One region of the Mesorhizobium sp. Arg314 genome, then DNA from elsewhere that is predicted to be linked to it. Evidence: predicted binding sites of a transcription regulator. Region 1 holds the regulator's gene; each other region holds the start of a gene.
What was found. The regulator LexA, encoded in region 1, represses DNA repair genes until DNA is damaged. The targets are predictions, from matches to a motif close to TGTTCNNNNTGTGTTCNG.

Region 2: the regulator LexA is predicted to act here: its motif matches at 5,738-5,755, upstream of ACWGS9_RS06510 (YifB family Mg chelatase-like AAA ATPase).
Region 3: the regulator LexA is predicted to act here: its motif matches at 2,441-2,458, upstream of ACWGS9_RS18565 (helicase-related protein).

What each region holds. Positions count from the first base shown of each region.
Region 1 covers NZ_JBSKBP010000002.1:287,642-297,363, forward strand. The annotation lists gene gltA (citrate synthase) at 1-744, opposite strand, end outside; gene gltX (glutamate--tRNA ligase) at 926-2,350, opposite strand; gene ACWGS9_RS03525 (ComEC/Rec2 family competence protein) at 2,454-4,928, shown strand; gene lexA (transcriptional repressor LexA) at 4,982-5,716, opposite strand; gene kynU (kynureninase) at 6,178-7,425, shown strand; gene ACWGS9_RS03540 (AMP-binding protein) at 7,441-9,066, opposite strand; gene ACWGS9_RS03545 (alpha/beta hydrolase) at 9,319-9,722, shown strand, end outside.
Region 2 covers NZ_JBSKBP010000004.1:168,761-178,482, forward strand. The annotation lists gene ACWGS9_RS06485 (GtrA family protein) at 1-1,539, opposite strand, end outside; gene ACWGS9_RS06490 (glycosyltransferase) at 1,666-2,670, shown strand; gene ACWGS9_RS06495 (GtrA family protein) at 2,670-3,044, shown strand; gene gshB (glutathione synthase) at 3,224-4,165, shown strand; gene ACWGS9_RS06505 (glycosyltransferase family 8 protein) at 4,329-5,279, shown strand; gene ACWGS9_RS06510 (YifB family Mg chelatase-like AAA ATPase) at 5,849-7,378, shown strand; gene ACWGS9_RS06515 (TetR/AcrR family transcriptional regulator) at 7,444-8,031, opposite strand; gene ACWGS9_RS06520 (DUF308 domain-containing protein) at 8,062-8,643, opposite strand; gene ACWGS9_RS06525 (hypothetical protein) at 8,899-9,039, shown strand; gene ACWGS9_RS06530 (malate synthase G) at 9,406-9,722, opposite strand, start outside.
Region 3 covers NZ_JBSKBP010000016.1:13,774-23,495, forward strand. The annotation lists gene ACWGS9_RS18555 (acetyl-CoA C-acetyltransferase) at 1-982, shown strand, start outside; gene phbB (acetoacetyl-CoA reductase) at 1,099-1,824, shown strand; gene ACWGS9_RS18565 (helicase-related protein) at 2,625-6,005, shown strand; gene ACWGS9_RS18570 (RNA-binding S4 domain-containing protein) at 6,075-6,461, shown strand; gene fdxA (ferredoxin FdxA) at 6,724-7,062, shown strand; gene ACWGS9_RS18580 (CarD family transcriptional regulator) at 7,438-8,019, shown strand; gene ACWGS9_RS18585 (amino acid ABC transporter ATP-binding protein) at 8,086-8,862, opposite strand; gene ACWGS9_RS18590 (amino acid ABC transporter permease) at 8,859-9,539, opposite strand.

The sequences.
Region 1 (9,722 bases):
CGAGGCGTTCTGCTCGTGATCGGCATGCAGGATGAAGATGCGGTCCATGGCGCGCGCCAGCACCGGATTGATCTTGTATTCCTCGCACGGCACGGCAAAGCACATGTGCAGGAAGTTGGCCGCGAAGCCGAGATCGTTCTTCGGGTAAATGAAGGGCTGGCCGATATGGTACTTATAGGCCATCGCCGCGATCGTCGGCATCTTGGCGATCAGGCGCATCGACGCGACCATGCGCTGGTAGGGGTCCGAGATGTCGGTCGAGTCGTGGTAGAAGGCCGACAGCGCGCCGACCACGCCGCACATGACGGCCATCGGGTGCGCATCGCGGCGGAAGCCGGTGAAGAAGCGCGACATCTGCTCATGCACCATCGTATGACGGGTCACGCGATAATCGAAGTCGTCCTTCTGGGCCTTGGTCGGCAACTCGCCGTAGAGCAGGAGATAGCAGACCTCGAGGAAGTCGCCATGCTCGGCGAGCTGATCGATCGGGAAGCCACGATGCAGCAGGATGCCGGCATCGCCGTCGATGAAGGTGATCCCCGACTCGCAGCTTGCAGTTGAGGTGAAGCCCGGATCATAAGTGAAGGCGCCGGTGGTGCTGTAGAGCGAGCCGATGTCGATGACGTCCGGCCCGACCGTCCCGCTTCGCACCTTCAATTCGTGCGTCTTGCCGGCGAGTTCGAGCCTGGCGGTCGACTCGCGCGTTTTGCTGCCCGTTTCCAGTTTTGTCGCAGCTTCGCTCATTCTCAAACTCCTTTTGTAGCCTCATGCCGGCAAGGCAATTCCTGCAAACGACACGTCGAAGTCACCGGAATGCGCGAACTCGCCACCGCATTTTAGGAGGTGCGTGCCAGATTGGGCCAAGGCCTAATGTTGCACTGCGAAACACACCTTTCAATGCCAATCTTCTTGGGCCAGTTCGCTCCTAATCGATTTGATCTCCAATGCGCGCCAGGCTTTCCTGACGGCCCAGCACGGCAAGTACGTCGAACACGCCGGGCGAGGTGCTGCGGCCGGTCAGCGCGGCCCTGAGCGGTTGGGCCACGGCGCCGAGCTTATGGCCGGCGGCCTGCGCAAACTCGCGGATCGAAGCCTCCGCCGAAGCGGCGCTCCACTCGCCCTGGACAGAAGACAATGCGCCATGGGCACCGCGCAAAATCGCGCGCGCATCCGCGGTGAGCAGGCCCGACGCCTTCTCGTCCAGCGGCAACGGCCGCTCGGCGAACAGGAACGCCGCGCCGTCGACCAATTCCACAAGGGTCTTGGCCCGCTCCTTGAGGCCCGGCATGGCGGCAAGCAGTTGCGCCTTGCGCTTGTCTTCGAGCTTTGCCGCGAGCGCCGGACCGCCATCGAGATAGGGCAGAGTACCGACGAAGATATCGAACAGCGCCTTGTCGTCCATCTTGCGCATATGGACGCCGTTCAGCGCCTCCAGCTTGGCGAAGTCGAAGCGGGCCGCGCCCTTGTTGACGTCGCCGATGTCGAACCAGGCGATCATGTCCTTGATCGACATCACCTCGTCGTCGCCATGGCTCCAGCCGAGCCTGGCCAGATAGTTGAGCAGGGCCTCCGGCAGATAGCCCATGGCGCGATAGGCCTCGACGCCGAGCGCGCCGTGCCGCTTCGACAGCTTGGCGCCGTCGGCGCCATGGATCAGCGGGATGTGCGACATCGACGGCACGTCCCAGCCCATGGCGTTATAGATCACCGTCTGGCGCGCGGCGTTGGTCAGATGGTCGTCGCCACGGATGATGTGGGTGACGCCCATGTCGTGGTCGTCGACGACGACGGCATGCATGTAGGTCGGGTTGCCGTCCGAACGCAGGATGATGAAGTCGTCGAGATCCTTGTTGGGGAAGCGCACCTCGCCCTGCACGCGGTCCTGCACGACCGTCTCGCCCTCGGTCGGCGCCTTGATGCGGATCGCGCCCTTGACGCCTGCCGGCGCCTCGGAGGGGTCACGGTCGCGCCACTGGCCGTTGTAGCGCGGCGGCAGGCCTTTGGCACGGGCCGCCTCGCGCATCGCCTCGAGCTCGGCCGGGGTCTCGTAGCTGTAATAGGCCTTGCCGATGCGCACGAGCTGCTCCGCCACCTCGCGATGGCGCGGGGCGCGCTCGAACTGCGAAACGGCTTCGCCGTTCCAGGAGAGGCCTAGCCAGGTCAGTCCGTCGAGAATGGCAGCCGTGGCGGCCTCGGTGGAACGCTCGCGATCGGTGTCCTCGATGCGCAGCAGCATCGTGCCGCCGGTGTGCCTGGCATAGAGCCAGTTGAACAGCGCCGTGCGCGCCCCGCCTATATGCAGGTAGCCGGTGGGCGAGGGAGCAAAACGGGTGACGACCTTGTCGGACATGGAACTCTCGAAGAAGCACTGAAAAAATGCATGTTTCGCGCGGACTTCCACACGACCGGCGTTCATGTAGCATAGGCGGTCTGGGGCGCAAGGGGCAGACCCGATGGCTGGACATGGCCGGGGCGCGGAGGAGGGCGAGGGAACGACTGCTGGCGTCAGCGAACGCCTGATGTTTACCCATGCCACGCCCGCTGAAGAAGCGCCGGTTTCGCTTCCGGAATTCCGTCCACCAGCCGAGCTTTTGCCACCCGGTGACGGTGCGCTGCAGCCAGCCTCGCCGGCAGGCACCGTCAGCCGGATCCGCAAACAGCTTGGCCGCGTTTCGCTTCCTGCGCTGCGCCGGAGCATTTCCGTCGCCGCCGCGACCGAGCTCGATCGCGGCGTCGGCTTCCTGCTGGTGCCGGTCTTCCTTGCGGCCGGCGTCATCTATTACTTCTCGCTAGGCACCGAGCCCGACCTCTACAGGCCGCTTGCGGCGGTGGCTCTGATGGCCGTCTGCGCGGCGGTCTCGCGTTCCTGGCAGAGAACGCACCTTGTCTTCATGGCGAGCCTTTTCTGCGCGCTCGGCTTTCTTGCGGCCAAGGTCGAGACCTGGCGGATGGCGACGCCGATGCTGGGGTCCGAAATCCAGACGCGGCTGACCGGCCGCCTCGTCACCGCCGAAGCAATGGCCAATGGCCGCGTGCGGCTGACCATCGATCTCATGTCCACGGAGCATCCGACACTGCGTTACGCACCGGACCGCGTCAGGCTTTCGGCGCGCAGGATCCCGCCCGACATGACGGCCGGGTCGATGCTGACCGGCTATGCCAAGCTGCTACCGCCGACGGGCCCGGTTCGGCCGGACAGCTACGACTTTTCCTTCGACAGCTATTTTGCCGGCATCGGCGGCAGCGGCTTTTTCCTGGGCGACCCAAAGCCGATTGCGCCGGCTCCGACTGCGCCAATGGGGGCACCATTCGGCGCACGCATTGCATCGGCCATAGAAAACGCGCGGGAGGGGATTGCCGATCACATCAGGAGCAGCATCGGTGGTCCCGAAGGCGAGATTGCAGCGGCCCTGATCGTCGGCGTGCGCGCCGGGATTCCGGAGCCAATCAACGAGTCGATGCGACGGACCGGCATCTACCACATCATCTCGATCTCCGGCCTGCACATGGCGCTGGTCGCCGGCACGATCATGGTCCTGCTGCGCAGCGCCTTCGCGCTGTTTCCGGACTTCTCGTCGCGCCGACCGGTGAAGAAATATGCCGCGGGCATCGCGCTGGTCTCGATCGCCGCCTACCTCGTGATCTCCGGCATCGTGGTGGCGGCCGAGCGAAGCTTCATCATGCTGGCCGTCATGCTTGTCGCCGTGCTCTTCGACCGCGCGGCGCTGACGATGCGCAACCTGGCGATCTCGGCCATCGCCGTCATCCTGGTCTCGCCGCACGAAGTGGTGGGCCCAAGCTTCCAGATGTCCTTTGCCGCCACCGCCGCCCTGGTCGGCGCTTACGCCGGCTTTGCCGATTATCGCGCCGGTAAAGCGACCGCGCCGCCGGCAAAACGCTCGTTCCTCGGCTTCGTATCGCGAAAACTGGCGGTTGGAGTGGGTGGCGCCGCGATGACGTCGCTCATCGCGGGCAGCGCAACATTGCTGTTCGCGATCTGGCACTTCCAGCGGGTGTCGCCGCTCAGCCTGCTGGCCAATCTGGCCGTCATGCCGATCGTCTCGCTGATCGTCATGCCGTTCGCCGTGTTGAGCGCGCTGGCCATGCCCTTCGGCTTCGACGGTCCTTTTCTCTATGTGATGGGCAAGGGCCTGACGGCGATGATCGCCATTTCGGCATGGATTTCCGAGCGCTCGCCGGTCGACGCAGTCGGGTTGATCTCGATCCAGTCGGTGCTGCTGGCGACGATCGCGCTGGTCATAGCGACCATGGCCACCACCTGGCTAAGGCTTGTCGCCGTCCCCTTCGCGCTCGCCGCCCTGCTGGCCATTCCGCATGTCCGCACGCCGGATGTGCTCATCTCCGAAGACGCGCATCTGGTGGCAATGCCGATCGGCGGCGGCGAGCTTGCCATCAACCGCGCCCGTTCCAACGAATTCACCACCGACAATTGGAAACGGGCGCTGAAAGCCGAGGAAATCGTGCCGCCGGAGACATTCGCCAAGGACGCTCTCGACATCGCCGATCCCGTCGACCTGCCGCCTGGCTCGCCCTTCTACTGCACCGGCGACCTCTGCATCGGCCGGCATCCCTCCGGCGCGATCGTCGCGCTCGCCGAAAACCGCGACAGCGCACGGCCGTCCTGCGGCTTTGCCGACCTTATCGTCATCAACGACGCCACGGCCTACAATCCCTGCCGCGATCCGCGCGTGCTTGTCGTCACCAAGCGCCAGCTGGCGCGCGACGGCAGCGCCGCCGTGTTCTTCGATCGGCAAGCGGCCACCGCGCGGCCCGCTATTCGCTACGCGGTCGAAAAGCCATACCGGCCCTGGCACGAGCAGCGGAAATACGCTCGCGAGGCGAGGGGCCTGCCGCCTTATAAAAAGCCTGAGAGGATGGGTGCCAAGCCCCCGCAACCGTCTCAGTAGATCGTAACGCAATTCCGAACGGAAAACCGCTGCGCACTTTTCCTGAAAATTGCTCAGTAGCGGCGGATAAGGCCGACCAGCTTGCCCTGGACCTTGACCCGGTCCGGCCCAAAGATGCGGGTCTCGTAGGCCGGGTTGGCGGCTTCGAGCGCGATCGAGGCGCCCTTGCGGCGGAAGCGCTTGAGCGTCGCTTCCTCATCGTCGACCAGCGCCACCACGATCTCGCCCGGGCTTGCCGTGTTGGCATTGCGGATGATGACGGTGTCGCCGTCGAAGATGCCGGCCTCGATCATCGAGTCGCCCTTGACTTCCAGCGCATAGTGCTCGCCGCCCGTGATCATGTCCGGCGGCACCGTGATCGAATGCGTCTGGTGCTGGATGGCGTCGATCGGCACACCGGCGGCAATGCGGCCCATCACCGGAATGGATACCGCCGAAACGGCGTCGTCATCATTGCTTGGCGTCGGCGCTCGCGAGGACGTCGCCGGCTTGACCTGGCGGCTGAGATTGCCCTGGCCGCCCTGGATGACGCTTGGCGAAAACTTCTTCGCGGCATTCAGGCCAGGCGCGATCGAGTCGGGCAGCCGCAAGACTTCCAGCGCGCGCGCCCGGTTCGGCAGCCGGCGAATGAAGCCGCGTTCTACCAGCGCCGTGATCAGCCGATGGATACCGGACTTCGAGGCAAGATCGAGCGCCTCCTTCATCTCGTCGAAGGATGGAGGAATCCCGCTCTCCTTCAGGCGTTCATGGATGAACATCAGGAGTTCATGTTGTTTGCGCGTCAGCATTGGCGGCCCCCACGGGTTCTGAAACCAGAATCAGAAAAACAAACCCAGAACAAACACTATCTGTTCCAGTTGTGTTCCGCAACCGTTTAAAGTTTAATGAATTTGTTAAGGCCGCCGAAACAATGTTGCATCCGATGGTGCCCTGGCCGCCGCTAGCCGGGCGGCGACATTGATTCCGCTCGATTTTGCGGCTCGTCCTTAAGCTGAAACGTGAGGTGGCATCATCACGAAAGTGCCGGGTGAGATCGCGCCGACTCCTCGGTGCGCGTGCTGCACCGTGAACGAAACGAACCCAAAATGCCAACCTCGGCGGTTTTCCGGTTCACAGTTTTCGCCGTCTATGGACCAGCTAACATAGGACGAAAGGTTCTTGCCCTGCCGCCGACGGTGGTGAGACAACCGCTTGGCCGCCTGACGATGTAGTGCGAGCGGCGCCGGGTCGAAATGGAGGCGGTAGCACAATGAGGGGAATTCCTGATCTGGCCGAGATCGAGGCAATGGATGCCGCTGATCCGCTGCGCGCCATGCGCGGTCGCTTCGTCTTGCCGGAAGGCGTCATATACCTTGACGGCAATTCGCTGGGCGCTGCTTCGGTCAACGTCTTCAACGAGGTCGAGACGGCCGCGAAGCAGGAATGGGCGCAGGATCTCATCCGTGCCTGGAACACAGCCCGCTGGTTCGACATGCCTGTCGGGCTGGGCGACCGGCTCGGGCGTCTGATCGGCGCCGCGCCGGGCCAGAGCGTGGTGTGCGACACGACCTCGATCAACATCTACAAGGTCCTGCACGCGGCACTTGCAACGCGGCCCGAGCGCTCGGTGATCGTTGCCGAAGGCGACAGCTTTCCGACCGACCTCTACATGGCGGAAGGGGTGGCCTCGACGCGGCCGGGCACGGTGCTGCGGCTCGAAGGTGTCGATGCCCCGGCGATCGAAGAGCTGGTCGACGATCGCGTCGCGGTCATCCTGGTCAACCACGTCAACTACAGGTCCGGCCGACTGCGCGACATGGCGGCCCTGACGCGCAAGGCCCACGACGCCGGTGCGCTGATCGTCTGGGACCTGTGCCACACGGCCGGCGCCCTGCCGGTGGATCTCGACGGCTCGAATGCCGATTTCGCCATCGGCTGCACCTACAAATATCTCAATGGCGGGCCGGGCGCGCCGGCCTTCATCTATGCCGCGAACCGCCACCATGGCGACATTCGCCAGCCGCTCAGCGGCTGGTGGGGTCATGCCCGGCCGTTCGCGTTCGAGCAGGGCTATGCCGCCGGCACGGGCATCCGGCGGTTCCTGTGCGGAACGCAGCCGGTGCTGTCGATGCGGGCGCTGAAAGGAGCGCTGGATCTCTGGGACGAAGTCGACATGACGGCTGTGCGCGGCAAAAGCATCGCGCTGACGGACCTGTTCATCCGGCTTGTCGAAGTCAGATGTGGCGCCTTCGGTCTTGAGCTGGAAAGCCCGCGCAACGGCGCCGAGCGCGGCAGCCAGGTTTCGTTCGCCCATCCGCATGGCTATCAGGTGATGCGCGCCTTGATCGAGCGCGGCGTGATCGGCGATTTCCGCGCGCCGTCGACCGTTCGTTTCGGGTTCACGCCGCTTTATGTCGGCTACCGGGATGTCTGGGATGCCGTCGACGTGCTGGAAGACATCCTGCGCACCGGCGCCTGGCAGGATGCACGCTATGCCGTCAAGGAGGCCGTCACCTGAAACGGGATCGCCCGCTCAATGGGTCTTTTCTGCGCGCAGGCGAAAGCGCTGGATCTTGCCGGTCTGGGTCTTGGGCAAGGCCGCGATGAACTTGACCGACCGCGGGTATTTGTAAGGTGCGATCGTCGCCTTGACGTGGTCCTGGAGGCGCTTGACGGTCGCCGCATCCGCCGCCGCGCCCGGCACCAGCACGACATGCGCCTCCACGATCTGGCCGCGTTCGGCGTCCTCGGCGCCGATGACGGCGCATTCCGCGACATCCGGATGCGACAGCAACGCGGCTTCCACCTCCGGCCCGGCAATGTTGTAGCCGGCGCTGACGATCATGTCGTCGGAGCGGGCGGCGAAATGGAAGAAGCCGTCCTCGTCCTGCACGAAGGTGTCGCCCGTCAGGTTCCAGCCGCCACGGACATAGTCCTTCTGGCGATCGTCGGCCATGTAGCGGCAGCCTGTCGGTCCGCGCACCGCCAGCCTGCCTGTCGCGCCGCGCGGCAACTCGCGCATCTCGTAGTCGACGATGCGCGCCTCGTAGCCGCCCACCGGCTTGCCGGTCGAAGCCGGCTTCATGTCGCCGAAGCGGTTGGAGATGAAGATGTGCAGCATCTCGGTAGCCCCGATGCCGTCCAGGATCGGCTTGCCGGTCTTTCTGGTCCACTCTTCGAAGACAGGGGCGGGCAATGTCTCGCCGGCCGAAACGGCAACGCGCAGCGACGACAGGTCGGCACCTTCATCCATGGCCTTCAGCATGGCCCTGTAGGCCGTCGGCGCCGTGAAGGAGATGGTCGCCCTGTAGGTCTCGATGATGGCGATCATGTTGGGCGGCGTCGCCTGCTCCAGCAACGTCGCGGCAGCCCCGAAGCGCAGCGGAAAAATAGCGAGCCCGCCGAGGCCGAAGGTGAAGGCCAGTGGCGGCGAGCCGACAAATATGTCGTCGGGCGTCACCTGGAGAATCTCGCGGGCGTAGGCGTCGGCGATGATCAATAGGTCGCGATGGAAATGCATGGTCGCTTTCGGCACGCCGGTCGTGCCCGACGTGAAGCCGAGCAGCGCGACATCGTCACGACCGGTGTCGACCGCCTTGAAGGTGACTGGCTTGTCGAGAGCGGCGCGATCCAGCTCGGCATCATGGTTGGCGGTGCCGTCGAAACCGATGACCTGTTTGAGGAACGCGCTCTCCTTGGCGCAGGCCGTCATCTCGTCCATCAGCCTTGTGTCGCAAAGCGCGACGCCGATTTCCGCCTTGTCGACGATCTTGGCGAGCTCGCCGGCACGCAGCATCGGCATGGTGTTGACGACAACCGCGCCGACCTTGGTGGCGGCCAGCCAGCAGGCGACCATGGCGGGGTTGTTCGCCGAGCGGATCAGCACGCGGTTGCCCGGCTTCACTCCGTAGTTTTCGACCAGGGCATGGGCCAGCCTGTTCGTCCAGTCGGACAATTCCTTGTAAGTGCGGCGACGGCCGTTGCCGATCAGCGCGGTGCGATCGCCAAAACCCTTGTCGACCAGCCTGTCGGTCAGTTCGACGCCGGCGTTGAGGCTTTCGGGATAGTCGAAGCCGTCCAGAAGGAAGTCCGGCCATTGCTCCGGCGGCGGCAGGTTATCGCGCGTGAACGTGTCGGTATGCGCTGAAGGTCCAAGCATGGTGCCGCTATCCTCCCTGCCTCCCGGAGGAGGTTTGCCGCCACCCAGCCACGCCTGCCGCGCGACGCCACCTGAGGGCGAGCGGATGCAGGTTTGGGCAGTTCAGCAGACCTCCCATTGTCGGCTGTTCGTTAGCGAGGATCGCATCAGCCCAAATTTGTTTCAAGCCTAAAATGTTTTGCGTCGGTGCATTGACGTCTTGTCCGCAGCCGGCCATTGCTGAATGAAACCGGCGCGTCTTGGAGGGGGCTTGTGGTCGAACATCGCATCGCGGATTGGGACAACGCCTACGCCAACGGCGCGAACATCGCCGGCGGCGACCGTTGGCCGGCGGCCTGGGATGGCCCGGCTCAAGCTTTTCGCGAAAAGCTGCTGGCAGAGGGCAGGGCGAGGCTCGACATCGTCTATGGCAAGGCGCCGCGCAACCGGTTCGATCTCTTTCTCCCATTGGCAGCGCCAAGGGGGCTCGTGGTGTTCATCCACGGCGGCTACTGGATGGAGTCGGACGGGAGCTCGTGGTCGCATCTGGCTGGAGGCGCGGTCGGGCGCGGATTTGCCGTCGCCATGCCCTCCTACACGCTTTGCCCTCAGATCAGGATCAGCGGCATCGTCAGTGAAGTCTCGGTCGCGATCGGCAAGGCGGCGGCGATGGTCGA
Region 2 (9,722 bases), on a different contig from region 1:
ATAGGGGCCGGCGAAGACGCGATGGCCGCTGTAAGCAAGGACCGGCGCTCCGAGATTGGAGATCGTCAGCACGGTGGTGCCGGCCATGCCGCCAAGCGGCGCAAAGGTGGCCTTCTTCTCGCAGGTCTTGTCCATGGCGCCGCCGTCGGCGACAGCCGTGCCTTTATCGAACGCCACAGAGGCGGCAGCGGCGACGCCTGTCCAGACCGGGTTGATCGAGACCAGCCAGACGGCCGCCAGGCGCAGCGCCACGCCGAGCGAAGAACTGGTTTCGGCGCGGGCGCGCCATTTGGCGATCCAGGCCGAGAGCGGGATGACCGCAAAGGCGATCGAGAAGGTGGTGCCGCGCACCTGCCAGGCGCCGACCACGAAAGCGACGACGAGCAGTGCTGCAACGAGGCTGTCCTGCCGCCGCCAGCCGCCGCGGCGGAAGCGCAGCGCCATCAGGATGATCGCGACCAGCGGCGTCCCGTAACGCGCCGCCACGCGCGCCGGATTACGGACAAGCAGCATGAACAGCGACTGGGCCTCGTCGATATTGTCGAGCCACAGTTCCCTGAGGCGCGGGTCGAGATTGGCGTAGGGCGCGGCGAGGCATTGCGGAAACAGCGCCGCCACGACCACGCCGAGGACGACGCCGAGCGCGGCAAGCGATGCCAGCCTGAGCTGCCAGCCGCGGGCGGCGGGTACGATCGAGGCAATCGCCGCAAGCCCGATGCCGGCAACGGCCGCGACGAGGAACTGCGTGACCGAGAAGGCATCGCATTGCGCCACGCCCCATGCGGAAGGCGAGACGGTGGTGACGAAGACAAGCGCCGCCACGCCGGCGAAGCCGAGGCCGAAATCCCGGACGATCGCCCGCTCGCCGCCGGCATCGGCAACGAACAGCAACGACACGCAGACGCCGATGGCGGCGACATAGGGCACGGTTTCCATGCCGACGGCGAGTGTCAGCGCGGCGCAGGAGCCGGACAACAGCGCGGCCCAGCGTCGGGCAGGCGCCTCGATCAGCAAAGCGAGGCTCGCCATGGTGAGCATCAGCTGGGCGTTATGGTGATCGAGCGCGCCGGGTGCATAGATGCCCATGACGTAATAGCCGGCGCCACCGATCAGGATGGCGGGCAGCACCGCGCCACCACCGCCGAAGCTGCGCGCGGCGCGCGCGGTGAAGAACAAGGTCGACCAAAAAAGCAGCGCCGGCCACAGCACCTGCGCCACGTCCTCGGCGAGCGGCCTGCTGCCGGTAAGCACTGAGGCGGCAAGCATGATCGCAGCGATCGGCGCATCGACCAGCCTCGACCAGTGCATGACGAAGCCGCCTTCCAGGCCCATCCGGTACTGGTGCAGGTCGAACCAGCCCTGGCCGGCGAGCAGGTCGCGGACCTCGACGAGGCGCAGCAGGTTGTCGTTGTCGCCGCCGGCATCGGTCAGCGGGCCAAAACCGGTCCACGCATCGAGTGCGAACGCGAGCAAGGCGGCAAGCAGCGCCAGCATGAGATCGGACTTCCAGGTGGCGGCGCCGTTCTCAGCTGTGCCCATTGCCTTAGCCTTTGAAGGGAGAGGATCGGTTTAAACCTAGCCTTAACGGCTTCAATAAATAGTAAAACGGCTCGACGGGGCCGGCATGAGCACGGCCGGAGGCTGGTCGGGCGCCCGGAGACAGACATGCCGCATGCAGTCCGCCACGAGCCGGTTATCGCCGTGCTCCTGCCTTGCTACAACGAAGAGCTGACGATCGGCGAGGTCGTGCGGCGTTTCCGCGAGACCCTGCCGTCGGCCGCGATCTATGTCTACGACAACAATTCCAAGGACCTCACGGCGCTGAAAGCCCGCGCCGCCGGCGCCAACGTCGTGCGCGAGCCGCGCCAGGGCAAGGGCAATGTGGTGCGGCGCATGTTCGCCGACATCGATGCCGACATCTATGTGATGGCCGACGGCGACGGCACCTATGCGCCGGAGGATGCGCCGCAGCTGATCAACGTGCTGCTGACCGAGCGCTCCGACATGGTGGTCGGCACCAGGCGCGGCGTGACCGACGATGCCGGCCGCAACGGCCACGCTTTCGGCAACCGCATCTTCAACCGCCTCTACAAGAGCCTGTTCGGCACGGACTTCACCGACATATTTTCGGGCTACCGGGTTTTTTCCCGCCGCTTCGTCAAGAGCTTCCCCGCCGTCTCCGGCGGCTTCGAGATCGAGACCGAGATGTCGGTGCATGCCTCGCAGTTGAAATTGCCGGTGAGCGAGATGGCGCTCGATTACGGCCGCCGCCCGGAAGGCTCGTCGTCGAAACTGTCGACCTTCCGCGATGGCGCCAGGATCCTGTGGATGTTCGCCATGCTGATGAAGGAGACGCAGCCGCTGCGCTTCTTCGGCACGTTCGCGCTGTTCTTCCTGGCGGCCAGCATCGGCCTGATGATCCCGGTACTGGTCGAGTTCGCCGAGACGGGGCTGGTGCCGCGCATGCCGACCTGGGTGCTGTCGATCGGCATGCTGCTTCTGGCCATGCTCTCCATGATGACCGGGTTGATCCTCGATTCGGTTTCGCGCGGCCGGGCCGAGCAGAAGCGCATCTTCTACCTGTCGATTTCCTCCGGCCGCGCCGAGCGCCCGGGATCCGGGCAGGCCGCGCCGAAAAGCGAGCCGCGCAAGGCATCGCGGGCGGCATAGTGGACCGCCTTGTCCGCTTCGCTCTTGCCGGCGGCATCGGCTTCGCCGCCGACGCGGCGGCACTCTGGCTGCTGCTTTCGGCGACGCCGCTCGGCCCGCTCTCGGCGCGCGTGCTGTCGATCGGCTTCGCGCTCTGCGTCACCTGGCAGGTAAACCGCCATCTGACCTTCTCGCCGTCGAGCCGGGGCATCGCGCAGGAAGGCGTGCGCTACGGCGGCGTCGGCATCGCCACCAGCGTCGTCAATTATCTGGTCTACTGCGCCGCCCTGTTCGCGCTGCCGGGGCTGCCGCCGCTCGTTGCCCTCGCCTTTGCCTCGATCGTCGCCATGGCGCTATCCTTCCTGGGCTATTCGCGCCTGGTCTTCGACCGGTAGAGCGATTTCCGTTTCATGCAAACGGCAACCGCTCTGTCTGTTTGTCTGACGCAATCCCGGACGGAAAACCGTTTCACACTTTTCCTGGAATTGCTGTAGCTCTGGCCGATTGGCAGAAGCCGCCGATTTCCCTATATCGGCGCTTCCTGGAGTTTGCTCGACCGCCCTGGAGGCCGAAAATGCCGCTGAAAATCGCTGTCCAGATGGACCATGTCTCCACCGTGTCGATCGCCGGCGACACCTCGTTCGCGCTGTCGCTGGAGGCGCAGCGGCGCGGCCACAAGCTCTATCACTACACGCCCGACCGGCTGTCGATGCGCGACGGCAAGGTGTTCGCGCGCGTCGAGGAGATGCAGGTGCGCGACGAGAAGGGCAACCACTATTCGCTGGGCGAGAAGGTGCGCACCGACCTCTCCGAGATGGACGTGGTGCTGCTCCGGCAAGACCCGCCCTTCGACATGAACTACATCACCACCACGCACATTCTGGAGCGCATCCATCCAAAAACGCTGGTGATCAACGACCCGGCCTGGGTGCGCAACAGCCCGGAAAAGATCTTCGTCACCGAATTCCCGGACCTGATGCCGGAAACGCTGATCACCAAGGACCCGCAGGAGGTGGCCGCCTTCCGCAAGGAATTCGGCGACATCATCGTCAAGCCGCTCTACGGCAATGGCGGCGCCGGCATCTTCCATCTGCACGAGGCCGACCGCAACCTTGCCTCGCTGCTGGAAATGTTCGGCCAGCTGTTCCGCGAGCCCTATATCGTGCAGCGCTACCTCAAGGACGTGCGCAAGGGCGACAAGCGCATCATCCTGATCGACGGCGAGCCGGTGGGCGCCATCAACCGCGTGCCGGCCGAGCACGATTCGCGCTCCAACATGCATGTCGGCGGCCGCGCCGAGAAGACGGAGCTGACCGAGCGCGAGCGCGAGATCTGCGCCCGCATCGGACCGGCGCTCAGGGAACGCGGCTTCATCCTCGTCGGCATCGACGTGATCGGCGATTACATGACCGAGATCAACGTCACCTCGCCGACCGGCGTGCGCGAGGTGCAGCGTTTCGGCGGGGCGGATATTGCGGGTTTGTTCTGGGATTGCGTCGAGGGGAAGAGGAAGTAAGCCTCCCATACGACTAGTCTGCCAAATGTGCTGGAAGAAGTAGATCTGGCGATGAGCTATTTGAGGAGCAAGTTGTCAACGTGCTGCCTTTGACCGTGAGCGCTCCCGCGACCTATCCGCTATAGCAGGGTCTAGCCTCCCGCTTTCCAGGAAAAGCAATTTCATGATAATTGTTACCGCAAGCGACAATAACTTTGTGCCCGGGCTTTTCGTATTCATCTTTTCTGCTTGGATTCATAATCGCGGGGCGAAGTTCCTCGTTATCGACGCAGGAATAGAGCCTGCCACCGTGATAAAGCTTCGCCGTTTTTGTGAACGAAATGGAATAGATTGTCAGCTCGTCCGAGCAGACGGCAAGCGGATTTCCGATCTGCCGACAAGAGGCAAGCTGCTGACGACTGCCGCATATGCCCGAATACTCATTCCCGAGATATTGCCTGATTGTGATAAGGCCATCTACATGGATGCAGATACGCTGGTGGTGTCCGATCTCAGCGGCCTCTGGTCAGCGGACTTGGGCGACAATTTGGTCGCCGGCGTGATTGACGGCTTCGTCGAGCAGGAGGAACTCGATGACGTCGGAATGTCCCGGAATGAGTATATCAATTCCGGCGTTCTGACGATGAACCTCGCCGCCTGGCGCAGTGAAGGCATTACGGACAGGATCTTTGCAAAAGTTCGGGAAACCGACCATTCGCGATACCTCGACCAGACAGCCTTGAATACGGTGGTGCGCGGACGAGTTCTTTTCCTGGACAGGGAATGGAATTTCTTTTCAGACCGGTATGTGCAAATCGAACGGCGGCTTCCCAAGGTGATCCACTATGCGGGAGCGGCCAAGCCCTGGCGCTTCAAGCGCGTGCCTTTTGCGGATGTTTTCAATTTCTACAGAACCATGTCGGGGTTGAATATTCCTGCAGGAACAATGGTTTTGAAGTCCGCCCGTAGACGAAAGATGATCCTTGGCCTCATAGGGCTGCGAAGGAAGTACTGGTCGTCCGCCCTGGCAACTTACTACTATCGCCGTCGATTTACCAAGCCGCACCTACGAAGCTTGGATAAGATATTCTCGAAGGTTCCGTTGCCGCGGCAATGTTCGACTGCTGCGCCATAACGGGACGCGCAGTTGTCTACGTTCCCGGCAATGTTCTTGCCCAAGCGAAAATCTGTGGTTGTCCAGCCTGACTTCGCTCGCGGCTTGATCGCAAGACCGCCCGCGAGCCTGTATCCGGGGGCTTGAGACAAGATGGTGGCGCGGGTTCGCACGGCGGCTTTCCAGGGCATGGAGGCCGTGCCGGTCATCTTCCCCGCGAACGGCACGACGAGCCTTGCCGTCGATTCCGCGAGACCTTTAGAGAATGGCGCGTCAGCCAAGCGCTTGGAAAAAGCTCCGAGTTTCGTGTCGAGCGTGAGGATTGCGTTGGAGTTCCGCTAAGAGAAGCGCTTCGAGCGGCAGCCGATAGTGGATTGTGACCGGTTCCTGCGCCGGGCGGGCGCACAGCCCCTCGACGACTTCAGCCTCATGACGTCGATGGCACTTCCGAGCCGAAGTCATTGCCTTGATAACAAGCCTGTTCTCGTAATGTTCTTGCAGTAAACAAAAATCTGTGGTTGTCTTCGTTGACCCCTTCGCCGCCTGGTGGCAGGACCGGCAGGAGGGCAGGTATCCGGGGGCTTTGAAAAATGGTGGCGCGGGTTCGCACGGTCGCTTTCCAGGGCATCGAGGCAGTGCCGGTCGATGTCCAGGTGATGGTCGGACCGGGCAAGGTCGGCATGCAGATCGTCGGCCTGCCGGACAAGGCGGTGGCCGAAAGCCGCGAGCGCGTGCAGGCGGCGCTGCATGCGTCCGGCCTGTCGATGCCGTCGAAGAAGGTGACGGTGAACCTCGCGCCGGCGGATCTGCCCAAGGAAGGCAGCCATTACGACCTGCCGATCGCGCTCGGCCTGATGGCGGCCCTCGGCGCCATCCCTGGCGACATGCTGGCAGGCTATGTGGTACTGGGCGAATTGTCGCTCGACGGCACCATCGCCGGCGTGGCCGGCGCGCTGCCGGCGGCAATCGGCGCCAACGCCGAAGGCAAGGGCCTGATCTGTCCCTTCGCCTGCGGACCGGAGGCGGCCTGGGCGGGCAAGGATTTCGACATTTTGGCGCCACGCAGCCTGATCGCGATCGCCAACCACTTTCGCGGTACCCAGGTGCTGTCGCGGCCCGAAGCCGGCATCCAGCTCGCGGGGCGCGACCTGCCTGACCTCGCCGACATCAAGGGCCAGGAAAGCGCCAAGCGGGCGCTGGAAGTGGCGGCTGCCGGCGGGCACAACCTCTTGATGGTCGGGCCGCCGGGTTCGGGCAAATCGATGCTGGCGCAGCGCCTGCCCTCGGTCCTGCCGCCGCTGGCGCCGAAGGAGCTGCTCGAAGTGTCGATGATCGCTTCGGTGGCAGGCGAGCTTGGCGAAGGCAAGCTGACCGACCGGCGGCCGTTCCGCGCCCCGCATCATTCGGCCTCGATGGCGGCGATGGTGGGCGGCGGCATACGCGCGCGGCCGGGCGAGGTCTCGCTCGCCCATCATGGGGTTCTGTTCCTCGACGAGTTGCCGGAGTTCACGCCGCAGACGCTGGATGCGCTGCGCCAGCCGCTGGAGACCGGCGACTGCATGATCGCGCGCGCCAACCATCGCGTCACCTACCCGGCGCGCATCCAGCTGGTGGCGGCGATGAATCCGTGCCGCTGCGGCATGTCGGGAGAGCCCGGCTATCGCTGCCTGCGCGGCGACCGCTGCCGCACCGACTACCAGGCGCGCATTTCCGGCCCGCTGCTCGACCGCATCGACCTTCGGATCGAAGTGCCGGCGGTCTCGGCAAGCGACCTGATCCGGCCGGACAAGGCCGAGACAAGTGCTTCGGTAGCGCAGCGCGTGGCGCGGGCGCGCGCCATGCAGCGCGAACGGCTCGAAAAGCTGGGCGCCGGCACCACCACCAACGCCCATTGCCCGCCTTCGATCATCGAGGAGATCGCCAAGCCCGACACGGCCGGCCTGACGCTGCTCAAGGATGCCAGCGAAAAACTCGGCTTTTCGGCGCGGGCCTATCACCGCGTGCTCAAAGTGGCGCGCACGCTGGCCGACCTCGACGCCAGCGAGACGGTCGGCCGCATCCATCTCGCCGAGGCGATTTCTTACCGGATGAGTGCCGAGCGGATGGCGCAGGCGGCGTAATCACAAGGGATCGCAAGGGGCCCAGGTCCGCTTCTCCATCGGCTCCCGGGGCTTGCTTTTCCTCTTCAATCGGTCGTGGGGATCAGCTTCTGCAGCGTCGGCGCCAGGATCATGCCGAAGGTCAAAGCATCGCCATAGGCTCGCGCGGAAAGCATGGCCCCGTGCACGGTCGCCATGAAGGCCTCCGCCTCGACGGGCGGCGCAGCGGAGATTGTCAATGTGCCTTGCTCGGCGCCGCGCTCGATGACGCCGGTCAGCCACCCCGAGAGAAACCGAAAATACGCCCGGACCTCCACGGCAATTTCGGGCGGAAGAGCCGGAAGCTCGCTGGCGAGCAGGGCGCAGACGCAGAACGGCCTGCTCGCATCCTCAATGCACTGGGCCCAGAAGCCGGCGTAGGTTCGAAGCAACTCAGGCGGCTCAGGCACATTGCGCTCGAGTTCCGCCATGCCCGTGACGGCATGCTCGAGATAACGGCTGACCAGGGTTTGCACCAGGTCGACCTTGCTGGGGAAATGGTGGTGGATGCTGGCCTTGCGGATTCCGATCACCTCGGCGATGTCCGCGTAGCTGAAACCGTTGTAGCCGCCGGCGACGATGAAGGTTCGCGCGGCGGCCAGGATGTCATCGGCAGTGTTCGAGGGCTTGTTCATAGACATGCCTAACTTCCAGCGGAGGAAACCTCAACTCGCGACCTGTCGCGGCTTGCGAAGGATATCGCTCACGGAAAGCCACACAGCGGACACCAGGAAGTAGAAGGCGCCGAAAGCGGCATAGGGCGCAACGTTGGCGATGCCAATGGCCTCGGTGCCGCCGGCCATCTTTACGAAGAACAGGCCGGCCAGCGCCGACTGGGCGCCGCTCAGGATCATTGCCCATTGCGCACCGTTGGTTTTCCAGCGACGCACGGCGGTGAGAAGCTGAAAGGCGCCGGAGACAACGGCCCAGACGCCATAGACCGAGAGCACCGTATTCATGCTGCGGCCAAGCGCGATGGCGACCGCAATCGCCGTTACGATGCTGACGGCGAAGTTCAACATCTGCGACTTGTTGCGGCGGAGCCCGCCGCTACGCTGCGCGTCGACATAGTTGGCGAGCGCGTCCCACACGGGGTAGGTCACCAGCATGACGGCAGCGAGCGGTTGACTGCTTCTTGCGACGGTGAAAGCCAGGGCAACCCAGGCCGCTGACACCGCAAACCGCAGATAGTAATAGAATTTGAGCCAGGCATTCGACGACCGGGCACGGTCGATTTGTGCAGACATGACGATACCTTTCATCCAATTGTGCCTACCAACTAATAGGTAGATACAAAATCGTCAATGCCTTGCGGACCGATCAGCGATCACCTCGATATCTCGTTTATGTGATCGGCGCCGGCTCACCGTCCCGCCGGCGGTCGACGGCGCGGCCGGCCTGCTCGAGGAAGTTGCCTCGTCAAATATCTCCGGCGAGGAAGACCGCTAGAGCCACACCGATCTGTAGGATTCCACGCCAATATCGACGGTGCCCAGAAGATCGTGGCACTGGTCGCGAAGGAGCACCCGGCGCTGATCAAGACCGTCAACGACAATTTCACCACCGTCGACACGATCCTGGCGAAGTACAAAACGGCGGATGGGCCTACGACAAGCTGTCCGACGCCGACCGAAAGGCGCTAAACGGCCCGGTGACGGCCCTGGCAGTGGATTTGCCCAAGCTGCGGGGGACGCTGGGGCTGAACTGAGGTTTTTCAAAAGAGCCGAGATCGCTTGAGTATGCTGCGTTGGGGTGCTGTTTGCCAATTAGGCAGAGGCCGGCGCCGCCCCTCATCTGGCTGCCGCCATCTTCTCCCCGTGAACGGGGAGAAGGGACTTGTCGCCGCTCCTTTCGCCAATTGTCAGCGCGGCAGGAATGGCGGCGCGTTGCGGCCAGCCTCTTTCGCCCCGTTTACGGGGAGAAATGCCCGGCAGGGCAATGAGGGGCAACGCTGACGGATGAAAAATGATCGCGGCGACTGACGCCGCGCCCTTCGATCCTCTGCCGGTTCACCCTTTCGCCTTCAGCTCCAGCCGCCGCTTATGCAGCACCGGCTCCGTATAGCCATTGGGCTGGCTCGTCCCCTTGAACACAAGGTCGCAGGCGGCCTGGAAGGCGATGGAATGGTCGAAGTCCGGCGCCATCGGGCGGTAGAGCGGGTCGCCGACATTCTGGCGGTCGACGATCGCCGCCATGCGCTGCAGCGAATCCCGGACCTGGATTTCCGAGCAGACCTTGTGGCGCAGCCAGTTGGCGATGTGTTGCGAGGAGATGCGCAGCGTGGCGCGGTCCTCCATCAGGCCGACATCGTTGATATCGGGAACTT
Region 3 (9,722 bases), on a different contig from region 1:
GCGCCAGGCCTCGATCAATGCCGGCCTGCCGAAGGAGACCACCGCCTGGAGCCTCAACCAGGTTTGCGGCTCGGGCCTGCGCGCGATCGCGCTCGGCATGCAGCAGATCGCCACCGGCGACGCCAAGGTGATCATCGCCGGCGGCCAGGAATCGATGTCGATGTCGCCGCATGCCGAGCATCTGCGCGCCGGCGTCAAGATGGGCGACTACAAGATGATCGACACCATGATCAAGGACGGCCTGTGGGATGCCTTCAATGGCTACCACATGGGCAACACCGCCGAGAACGTCGCCCGCCAGTTCCAGATCACCCGCGACGACCAGGACCAGTTCGCGCTCGCTTCGCAGAACAAGGCGGAAGCCGCGCAGAAGGCTGGCAAGTTCAAGGACGAGATCGTCGCTTTCACCATCAAAGGCAGGAAGGGCGACACCGTCGTCGACCAGGACGAATACATCCGTCATGGCGCGACGCTTGACGCCATGACCAAGCTGAAGCCCGCTTTCGACAAGGACGGTACGGTCACCGCCGCCAACGCTTCCGGCATCAATGACGGCGCCGCCGGCGCGCTGCTGATGACCGAGGCCGAGGCTGCCCGGCGCGGCATCGCTCCGCTGGTGCGCATCGCTTCGTGGGCGACCGCCGGCGTCGATCCGGCGATCATGGGCACCGGACCTATTCCCGCTTCGAAGCGGGCGCTGGAGAAGGCCGGCTGGTCGGTCAAGGATCTCGACCTCGTCGAGGCCAACGAGGCCTTCGCCGCGCAGGCCTGCGCCGTCAACAAGGGCATGGGCTGGGATCCCTCGATCGTCAACGTCAATGGCGGCGCCATCGCCATCGGCCATCCGATCGGCGCTTCCGGCGCCCGCGTCTTCAACACGCTGGTGTTCGAGATGCGCCGCCGCGGCGCCAAGAGGGGCCTTGCCACACTTTGCATCGGCGGCGGCATGGGCATCGCCCTGTGCGTCGAAGCGCTGAACTGAGCCAATAGCGAACTGGGAGTAGCGAATAGGGAAAAATGGCGTCGGCGCGACGGGACATAGATCCCTACTCGCTATTCGCTACTCCTATTCGCTCCTCCACCAACAGGGAGGAGCACATGTCCAAAGTAGCAATCGTCACAGGTGGATCGCGCGGCATTGGCGCGGCGATATCGGTCGCATTGAAGAACGCCGGCTATTCGGTCGCCGCGAACTATGCCGGCAATGACGAGGCGGCCGCGAAATTCAAGGCCGAGACCGGTATCCCGGTCTACAAATGGTCCGTCGCCGACTACGATGCCTGCGCCGCCGGCATCAGGCAGGTCGAGGCCGATCTCGGTCCGGTCGGGGTGCTGGTCAACAATGCCGGCATTACCCGCGACGCCATGTTCCACAAGATGACGCCCGCGCAGTGGAAGGAAGTGATCGACACCAACCTCTCCGGCGTCTTCAACATGACGCATCCTCTGTGGAGCGGCATGCGCGACCGCAAGTTCGGCCGCGTCATCACGATTTCCTCGATCAACGGCCAGAAGGGCCAGGCCGGCCAGGTCAACTACTCCGCCGCCAAGGCCGGCGACATCGGCTTCAGTAAGGCTCTTGCTCAAGAAGGGGCTCGCGCGGGCATCACCGTCAACGTCATCTGCCCCGGCTATATCGCGACCGAAATGGTCAAGGCGATCGACGAGAAGGTGCTCAACGAACGCATCATCCCGCAGATCCCGGTCGGCCGGCTCGGCGAACCGGAAGAGATCGCGCGCTGCGTCGTCTTCCTTGCTTCCGACGAGGCCGGCTTCATCACCGGCTCGACCATGTCAGCCAATGGCGGCCAGTACTTCGCCTGATACCCGATTGTCATTCAGAGCGGGACGGCATTTCTTTGGATCGCCATCCCGCTCTAAATCTTATTTTGAAGCGTGATCTCCCCCTAAAGGTCTGCAACTTTCAAGGATCTTGCCCTGGGCGGCCCTGACATCCGGGCCGCCTTGCTCGCCCGCCGGAAAGGCCGGCGTGACACCTTGCCTCAATTCGGCACGCAAAAGTTAACGGCCGGGCCCGCGCCTGTGCGCAACCCGCTTCCCAAGCTGTGAGTTTTCGGTGGGCAAGCTGTGGGTAACACCACATCTAGGGGTGAACAAACCGGGAAAATCCCCGGAAAGCTGATTCGTCGCCGATTCGTTCCGGCTTTGGCCGAAAAGTTAACGACGGACGGCGCAAACATCACCGAATTCGTTAAAAGCGATTAAGAAAAATCAACAATTTCATAATCTTGAGGACCACCCTCAAGTCGACCGCGACTGTTCACCGGCAAAGGTTAACGACGGCTCGGGTCCATCGAGGACCAAGCATGAATCGGGCCAACTTCTCGATTCAGCATCTGGTGAGACTCATCGTCAGAAAATCCACATATAGCCGTGAACAAAACCTGAATCAGAGCGAGTCAGCGATTCGTCGCTGATTCGTTCCAGACTCGTTCCAGCCGTTAACAACAGCCGATTTGGACCGTCCCCGGCTGTCCTCGCTTGTCCCCAAAGGAACATTCCGCTTTCGCTTGGCGTACTAAATCCCTATGTGTCGGCTGTCACACGCGGCGGCGCCGCCGCGCCCCCGACCAAAAGCGGCAGAAACACTTATTTCCGAGCCGATGAATATCCAGCCGAAACACTCCCAGCCGCTGATCCTTTCGGGCCGCGACGTGACGGCCGTGCTAGGCCCCACCAACACCGGCAAGACCCATCTCGCCATCGAGCGCATGGTCGCGCATGAGACCGGCATCATCGGCCTGCCGCTGCGGCTGCTCGCCCGTGAGGTCTATGCCCGCGTCTGCGAGAAGGTGGGCGCCCACAAGGTGGCGCTGATCACCGGCGAGGAGAAGATCCAGCCTGCCGGCGCGAAATACTCGGTCTGCACCGTCGAAGCGATGCCGCGCGAAACCGACGCCGCCTTCGTCGCCATCGACGAGGTGCAGCTCGCCGGCGATCTCGAGCGCGGCCACATCTTCACCGACCGCATCCTGCATCTGCGCGGCAGGCAGGAGACGCTGCTTCTGGGCGCAGCCACCATGCATGGCATTCTGCAGAAGCTGCTGAAGGGCGTGTCGGTGGTGACGCGGCCGCGGCTTTCGCATCTCGCCTATGCCGGCTCGAAGAAGCTCACCCGGCTGCCGCGGCGCACGGCGATCGTCGCCTTCTCGGCTGACGAGGTCTATGCCATCGCCGAACTGATCCGCCGCCAGCAGGGCGGCGCCGCCGTCGTGCTCGGGGCGCTCTCGCCGCGCACCCGCAACGCGCAGGTGGAGATTTTCCAGTCCGGCGACGTCGACTATCTCATCGCCACCGACGCCATCGGCATGGGGCTGAACCTCGACCTCGATCATGTCGCCTTCGCCCAGAACCGCAAGTTCGATGGCTATCAGTATCGCAACCTGACCGCGGCCGAGCTCGGCCAGATCGCCGGCCGCGCCGGCCGGCATCTGCGCGACGGCACATTCGGCGTCACCGGCCAGGTCGATCCGTTCGACGAGGATCTGGTCAGGAAGATCGAGGCGCACGACTTCGACCCGGTGAAGGTGCTGCAGTGGCGCACCGCCGGTTTCGACTTTTCCAGCCTCGATGCGCTCAAGCGCTCGATCGAGACCAATGCGCCGGTCGAAGGGCTGACCCGAGCGCTGCCGGCTGTCGACGCGCAGGCGCTGGAGCATCTGTCGCGCGACGGCGATATCCGCGCCCTCGCCTCCGGCAAGGAGCGCGTCGCGCTGCTCTGGGAAGCCTGCGCCCTGCCGGACTACCGCAAGATCGCGCCGGCCCAGCATGCCGACCTTATCGCCTCGATCTATACGGACCTTGCCCGCCATGGCCATGTCGATGAGAATTACATGGCCGAGCAGGTGCGGCGCGCCGACACGACGGAGGGCGATATCGACACGCTCTCGCACCGGATCGCGCAGATCCGCACCTGGACTTTCGTCTCCAATCGCCCTGGCTGGCTGGCCGATCAGCTACACTGGCAGGAAAAGACGCGCGAAATCGAAGACAGATTGTCGGATGCGCTGCATGAGCGGTTGACGAAACGCTTTGTAGACCGCAGGACTTCCGTCCTCATGCGGCGCCTTAGAGAAAATACCATGCCTGAAGCCGAAATCAGCCCAACCGGAACCGTCCTCGTCGAAGGCCATCATGTCGGCGAGTTGCAGGGTTTCCGCTTCACCGCCGACCAAAGCGCCGGCGGCGAGGACGCCAAGGCGGTGCGCACCGCCGCCCAGAAGGCGCTTGCGGCCGAGTTCGAGGCGCGCGCCGAACGTTTTGCCGCGTGCGCCAACGGCGATCTGGCTTTGGGCTCCGACGGCGTCTTGCGCTGGATCGGCGCGCCGATCGGCACGCTGGTGGCCGGCGACGAGGCGCTGAAGCCGCGTCTGGTCCTGCTTGCCGACGAGCAGCTGACTGGCCCTGGCCGCGACAAGGTCGCGGCGCGCGCCGAGCGTTTCGTCAATTTCCAGATCGAGTCACTGTTGAAGCCGCTGGTCGATTTGAAGAATGCCGACCAGCTCACCGGCATCGCGCGCGGCATCGCCTTCCAGCTGGTCGAGCATTTCGGCCTGATCAATCGCCGCGACATCGCGGAGGAGATGAAGTCGCTCGACCAGGAAGGCCGCGCAGCACTGCGCCGCCTCGGCGTGCGCTTCGGCGCCTACCATGTCTTCGTGCCGGCGCTCATCAAGCCGGCGCCGGCCGGCCTGGTGACGCTGCTCTGGGCGTTGAAGAACGACGGCAAGGACAAGCCGGGCTTCGGCGATGTGGTGCACGCGCTGGCCTCCGGCCGCACCTCGGTGGTCATCGACCCGGCCTTCGACAAGACCTTCTACAAGCTCGCCGGCTATCGCAATCTCGGCCGCCGCGCCGTGCGCATCGATATCCTCGAGCGGCTTGCCGACCTCATCCGCCCGGCGACCAACTGGAAGCCCGGCCTCGGCCAGCGCCCTGACGGCGCCTATGACGGCCACGCCTTCATGGTGACGCCGCCGATGATGTCGATCCTCGGCGCCACCGCCGACGACATGGAAGAGATCCTGAAAGGCCTCGGCTACCGCTCCGAGGCAAAGCCGGCCGCCGAAGTGAAGGCGAAACTCGAAGCGCAGGACAACGCTGCCCGCGAAGCGGCCGCAGCGAAGCTCGCGGCAGAAGAGGCAGCCCGCGCCGCGCAGGCGGCGGAAGCTGCGGCAACGGACGCGTTCGCAGTGGCACCTGTCGAGGGTTCGGAGCCGGCTGCCGCTGTAGAGACCGCCGCCGAAGCTCCGGCCGAGGCCGCGGAAGTAGCCCACCCTGCAGAGGATACTGCGGTGCTTGAGTCGGCCGAACCCGCCGAAGTGCCCATCTCCCCCTCGACGGGGGGGGTCGCGGCGCGAAGCGAGGCGGGTGAGGGTGACGGCGCCGACGATGCACAGAACACCGATACCGGTGGCGCGCCCCCCGCCGCGGCGCTGCGCGCCGACCCTCCCCACGAGGGGGAGGGTGAAGCCGACGCGTCCGCAGCCGAACCGGAGGAACCTAAACCGGTCCTCCTGTGGCGCCAGGCGCGTTTCGACCATCAGCGTCCGCGCCACCGCCACGACAACCGTCGTGACAGTCGCCCGCGCGGTGGCCAGCCCTCACGCGACGGCCAGCCGGGTGCCGCAACCAGCCCGCCCGGCGATCGCCCGGCCAATGAAGGCCGCCGCGAGCAGCGCGACGGCGCCGGCAAGCCGCGCTTCGACCGCTCGAAGTTCAAGCCGAGGCCGGAGACGGGCGACCGGCGCGAGGGCGGTGAACGGCGCGAGGGCAGGCCGCAAGGTGAACGCCCGGATCGCCACGAGGGGGGCCGCCGCGAGGGCCGGTCCGACTGGAAGGGCAACAGGCAGGACGGCAACGGCAACGCTCCGGGCGGCAAGCCGGCCTTCCAGGGCAAGCCGCGCGAAGAACGCCCGCAGCGCTTCGATCCGGATTCGCCCTTCGCCAAGCTCGCCGCCTTGCGCGACCAGCTGAAGAAATAGGCTAGAGCATGATCCCGAAAAGTGGGAACCGGTTTTCGAATAAGATCATGCTCCAACAAAGCTAGCCCGATGGTTGGAGAAGGCCGCCAACGCATCGACAAATGGCTGTTCTTCTCGCGCGCGCTGAAGTCGCGGTCCCTGGCGGCAAAAGTCGTCGTCGCTGGACGCGTCCGCATCAATCGCGACAAAGCAGCGCAGGCCTCGGATTTGGTGAAGCCCGGCGACGTGCTGACCATCACGCTCGAGGGCCGTATCCTGGTCTGGAAAGTGCTGAATTGCGGCACGCGGCGCGGCCCGGCCGACGAGGCGCGCCTGCTTTACGAGGACATGTCGCCGGCACCGACACCCAAAGGCGAGGCTGTCCCGGATGCCATTCCGGCCTTGCGCGAGGCCGGCAGCGGCCGCCCGACCAAACGCGAGCGCCGGCAGACCGACAGGCTGCTTGGCGACGACTGAGACATAGCCGGATCCCGGCGCGGCCAGTGCAATTCCAGGAAAAGTGCGCAGCGGTTAGGTTCGGCGACTTCGCCGTAGCCTTCAGTCCGGAATTGCGTAAAGATGAGGAGGCCGGCGATTTTATGAATTGCTGAGCCGCTCCAAGGTGGGAACTCCATTCCGCCACACCGGCTTAGGTAGCAAGCCCTGCCCTTGCAAGCGGCGGGCAAAGGCGTTACCTCAGCCAAAAAGCCCAACAAAATGGGACGTTCCGGAGCCTGCAATGACCTATGTCGTGACCGACAATTGCATCAAATGCAAATACATGGACTGCATAGAGGTCTGTCCGGTCGACTGTTTCTACGAGGGCGAGAACATGCTCGTCATCCATCCCGACGAGTGCATCGACTGCGGCGTGTGCGAGCCCGAATGCCCGGCCGACGCGATCAAGCCGGACACCGAGGGCGGCCTCGACAAATGGTTGCAGGTCAACTCCGAATACGCCGAGAAATGGCCCAATATCACCGCCAAGAAAGAGCCGCCGGCGGACGCCAAGACCTTCGACGGCGAGACCGGAAAGTTCGAGAAATATTTCTCGGCGGAGCCCGGCGAAGGCGATTGATGTGGGCGCTGCCAACGCCGGCATGACGCGGCGTAACGGGGTCGATACAAATACTGTCTTGACAGGCAGCGGCCTCGTTTGGCGTCAGCGAACGCAGCAAAACCTTGATTCTTCCGACTTTTTGTGTTACATCAGCCAAACATGCCGGTGACACAACGTCGATTTATGGCGCTAACGCCCCAAATCACTGAAAGGTGAGCTTCTCAAACCCGAACCAGAGCGATCTGGGACAGGCAGCAGCATTCGTGCGCTTTGCTGGTCTCGGCTTTTTCCGGTGGGTTCGCCTGTTGTGCGGCTAATGATCGGCTATCGCCGGTCACACGAGTTCAGCCGGCGCCGCCATGCCGGCGCTACAACCAAGGAGTTCAGGGCGTAATGGCAACGATCACCCCGCAGAAGAAGTCCACCGCGGCCCGCCACGGGTTCAAGACCGGCGAGTTCATCGTCTACCCGGCGCATGGCGTCGGCCAGATCGTGGCGATCGACGAGCAGGAAGTTGCAGGTCACAAGCTGGAACTGTTCGTCATCGATTTCCAGAAGGACAAGATGCGTCTGAAAGTGCCGGTCGCCAAGGCTACCTCGATCGGCATGCGCAAGCTGTCGGAAGAGGACTATGTCGACCGCGCGCTGAAGGTCGTGCAGGGCCGCGCCCGCATCAAGCGCACCATGTGGTCGCGCCGCGCGCAGGAATATGATGCCAAGATCAATTCCGGCGACCTGATCTCCATCTCGGAAGTGGTGCGCGACCTCTATCGCGCCGACAACCAGCCGGAGCAGTCCTATTCCGAGCGTCAGTTGTATGAAGCCGCGCTCGACCGCATGGCCCGCGAGATCGCCGCGGTGAACCGCATGTCGGAAACCGAGGCGGTGCGCCTCATCGAGGTCAACCTCAACAAGGGTCCGAAGCGCGGCGCCAAGGCCGACAACGAAGAGTCCGAACAGGAAGAAGCCGCCTGAGCTTTTTCGCTTTTCAGCACGAAAAACCCGGCTTCGCGCCGGGTTTTTTGTTTTTGGTAGCCAACTCTACGCCCCGCTGCCGGCTTCCTTCTGTGCCTCCTCCTGCCGCAGCGACGCAATGAAGCGCTTGGTACGCTCGCGCTCGGGGTTGTCGAACACGACCGAAGCCGGACCTTTCTCGACGATCGCGCCGGCATCGAGGAAGACGACCTCCTGCGCGATCTTGGAGGCGAGCCGCAGATCATGCGTGGCCATCACCATGGTCGTGCCCTCGCGGGCAAGCTGCCCAAGCACGTCGACCACTTCCTGCGCCAGTTCCGGATCGAGCGCCGAGGTCGGCTCGTCGCAGAGCAGCACGCGCGGCGACGGCGCCAGCGCCCTGGCGATCGCCACGCGCTGCTGCTGACCGCCCGACAGCGTCGACGGCCAGGCATCGGCCTTGTGCGCCATGCCGACCTTTTCGAGCAGCGCCATCGCCCGCTCGCGCGCCCTTGGCTCAGGCCATTTCAGCACCGTCACCAGCCCTTCCATGACATTCTCGATCGCCGTGCGATGCGGGAAGAGCTGGAAATTCTGGAACACCATGCCGGTCTGCAGGCGTATGCGCTGGATTTCCTTGGCCGGCACCTTGCCGCCCGGATGGAACGCAATCGTCTCGTCGCCGATGCGCAAGCTGCCGGAAGTCGGAATCTCCAAGAGGTTGATGCAACGCAGCAGTGTGCTTTTTCCCCCGCCCGATGGGCCGACCAGCGCCGTCACGCTGCCTTCGTCCAGGCTGACGGTGACGCCCTTCAGCACCAGATTGTCGCCGAAGCGCTTTTCGATGGCGGTGAGGCCGATCATGCGTTGGCCTCCAGGAATCCGCCATAGCGGTTGAGCCGCACCTCCAGCCGCGCCTGCAGCGCCGACAGCACCGAGCTCAATGCCAGATAGAGCGCCGCCGCCTCGACATAGAGGATCAGCGGCTCATAGGTGGTGGCGACGATGCGCTGCGCGGCCTGGAACATCTCGGGCACCGTGATCGCGGCCGCCAGCGACGTGTCCTTGACCAGCGAGATGAATGTGTTGGAAAGCGGCGGCACCGCGACGCGGCCGGCTTGCGGAAGGATCGTGCGCCGCATCGCCTGGCTCCAGGTCATGCCGATCGAATAGGAGGCCTCCCATTGGCCCTTCGGCACCGAGCCGATGACGGCGCGGATGATCTCCGACGTATAGGCGCCGATGTTGAGCGTGAAGCCGATCAGCGCCGCGGGAAAGGCATTGAGCAGGATGCCGACCGAAGGCAGGCCGTAGAAGATCAGGAACAACTGAACGAGCAGCGGCGTGCCGCGAAAAATCCAGACATAGAAGCGCACCAGCGCGACCAGCGGCTTCGGACCGAACAGCCGGATCAGCGCCGTCACCAGTCCGGCGATCAGCCCAAGCGCGAAGGACAAGAGCGTCAGCGGTACGGTGAAGATCAGCGCCGCCCACAACAGCGTCGGCAACGATTCCAGCATCAATTGCAGCCAGTGCGGCACGGAGCGCTTCTCCTTTCCAGATACGGCGGCACCTTCCCCCGTACGGAGTGACTATCAAGCAAAAATCGGCGGGCCGTCAAAGACGGCCCCAATGAATGTCACGCAAGAAATGCGGGCCGTCGTTGACGGCCCCGATGAATGTCACGCAAGAAATGGCGGGCCGTCGTTGACGGCCCGCCGGTA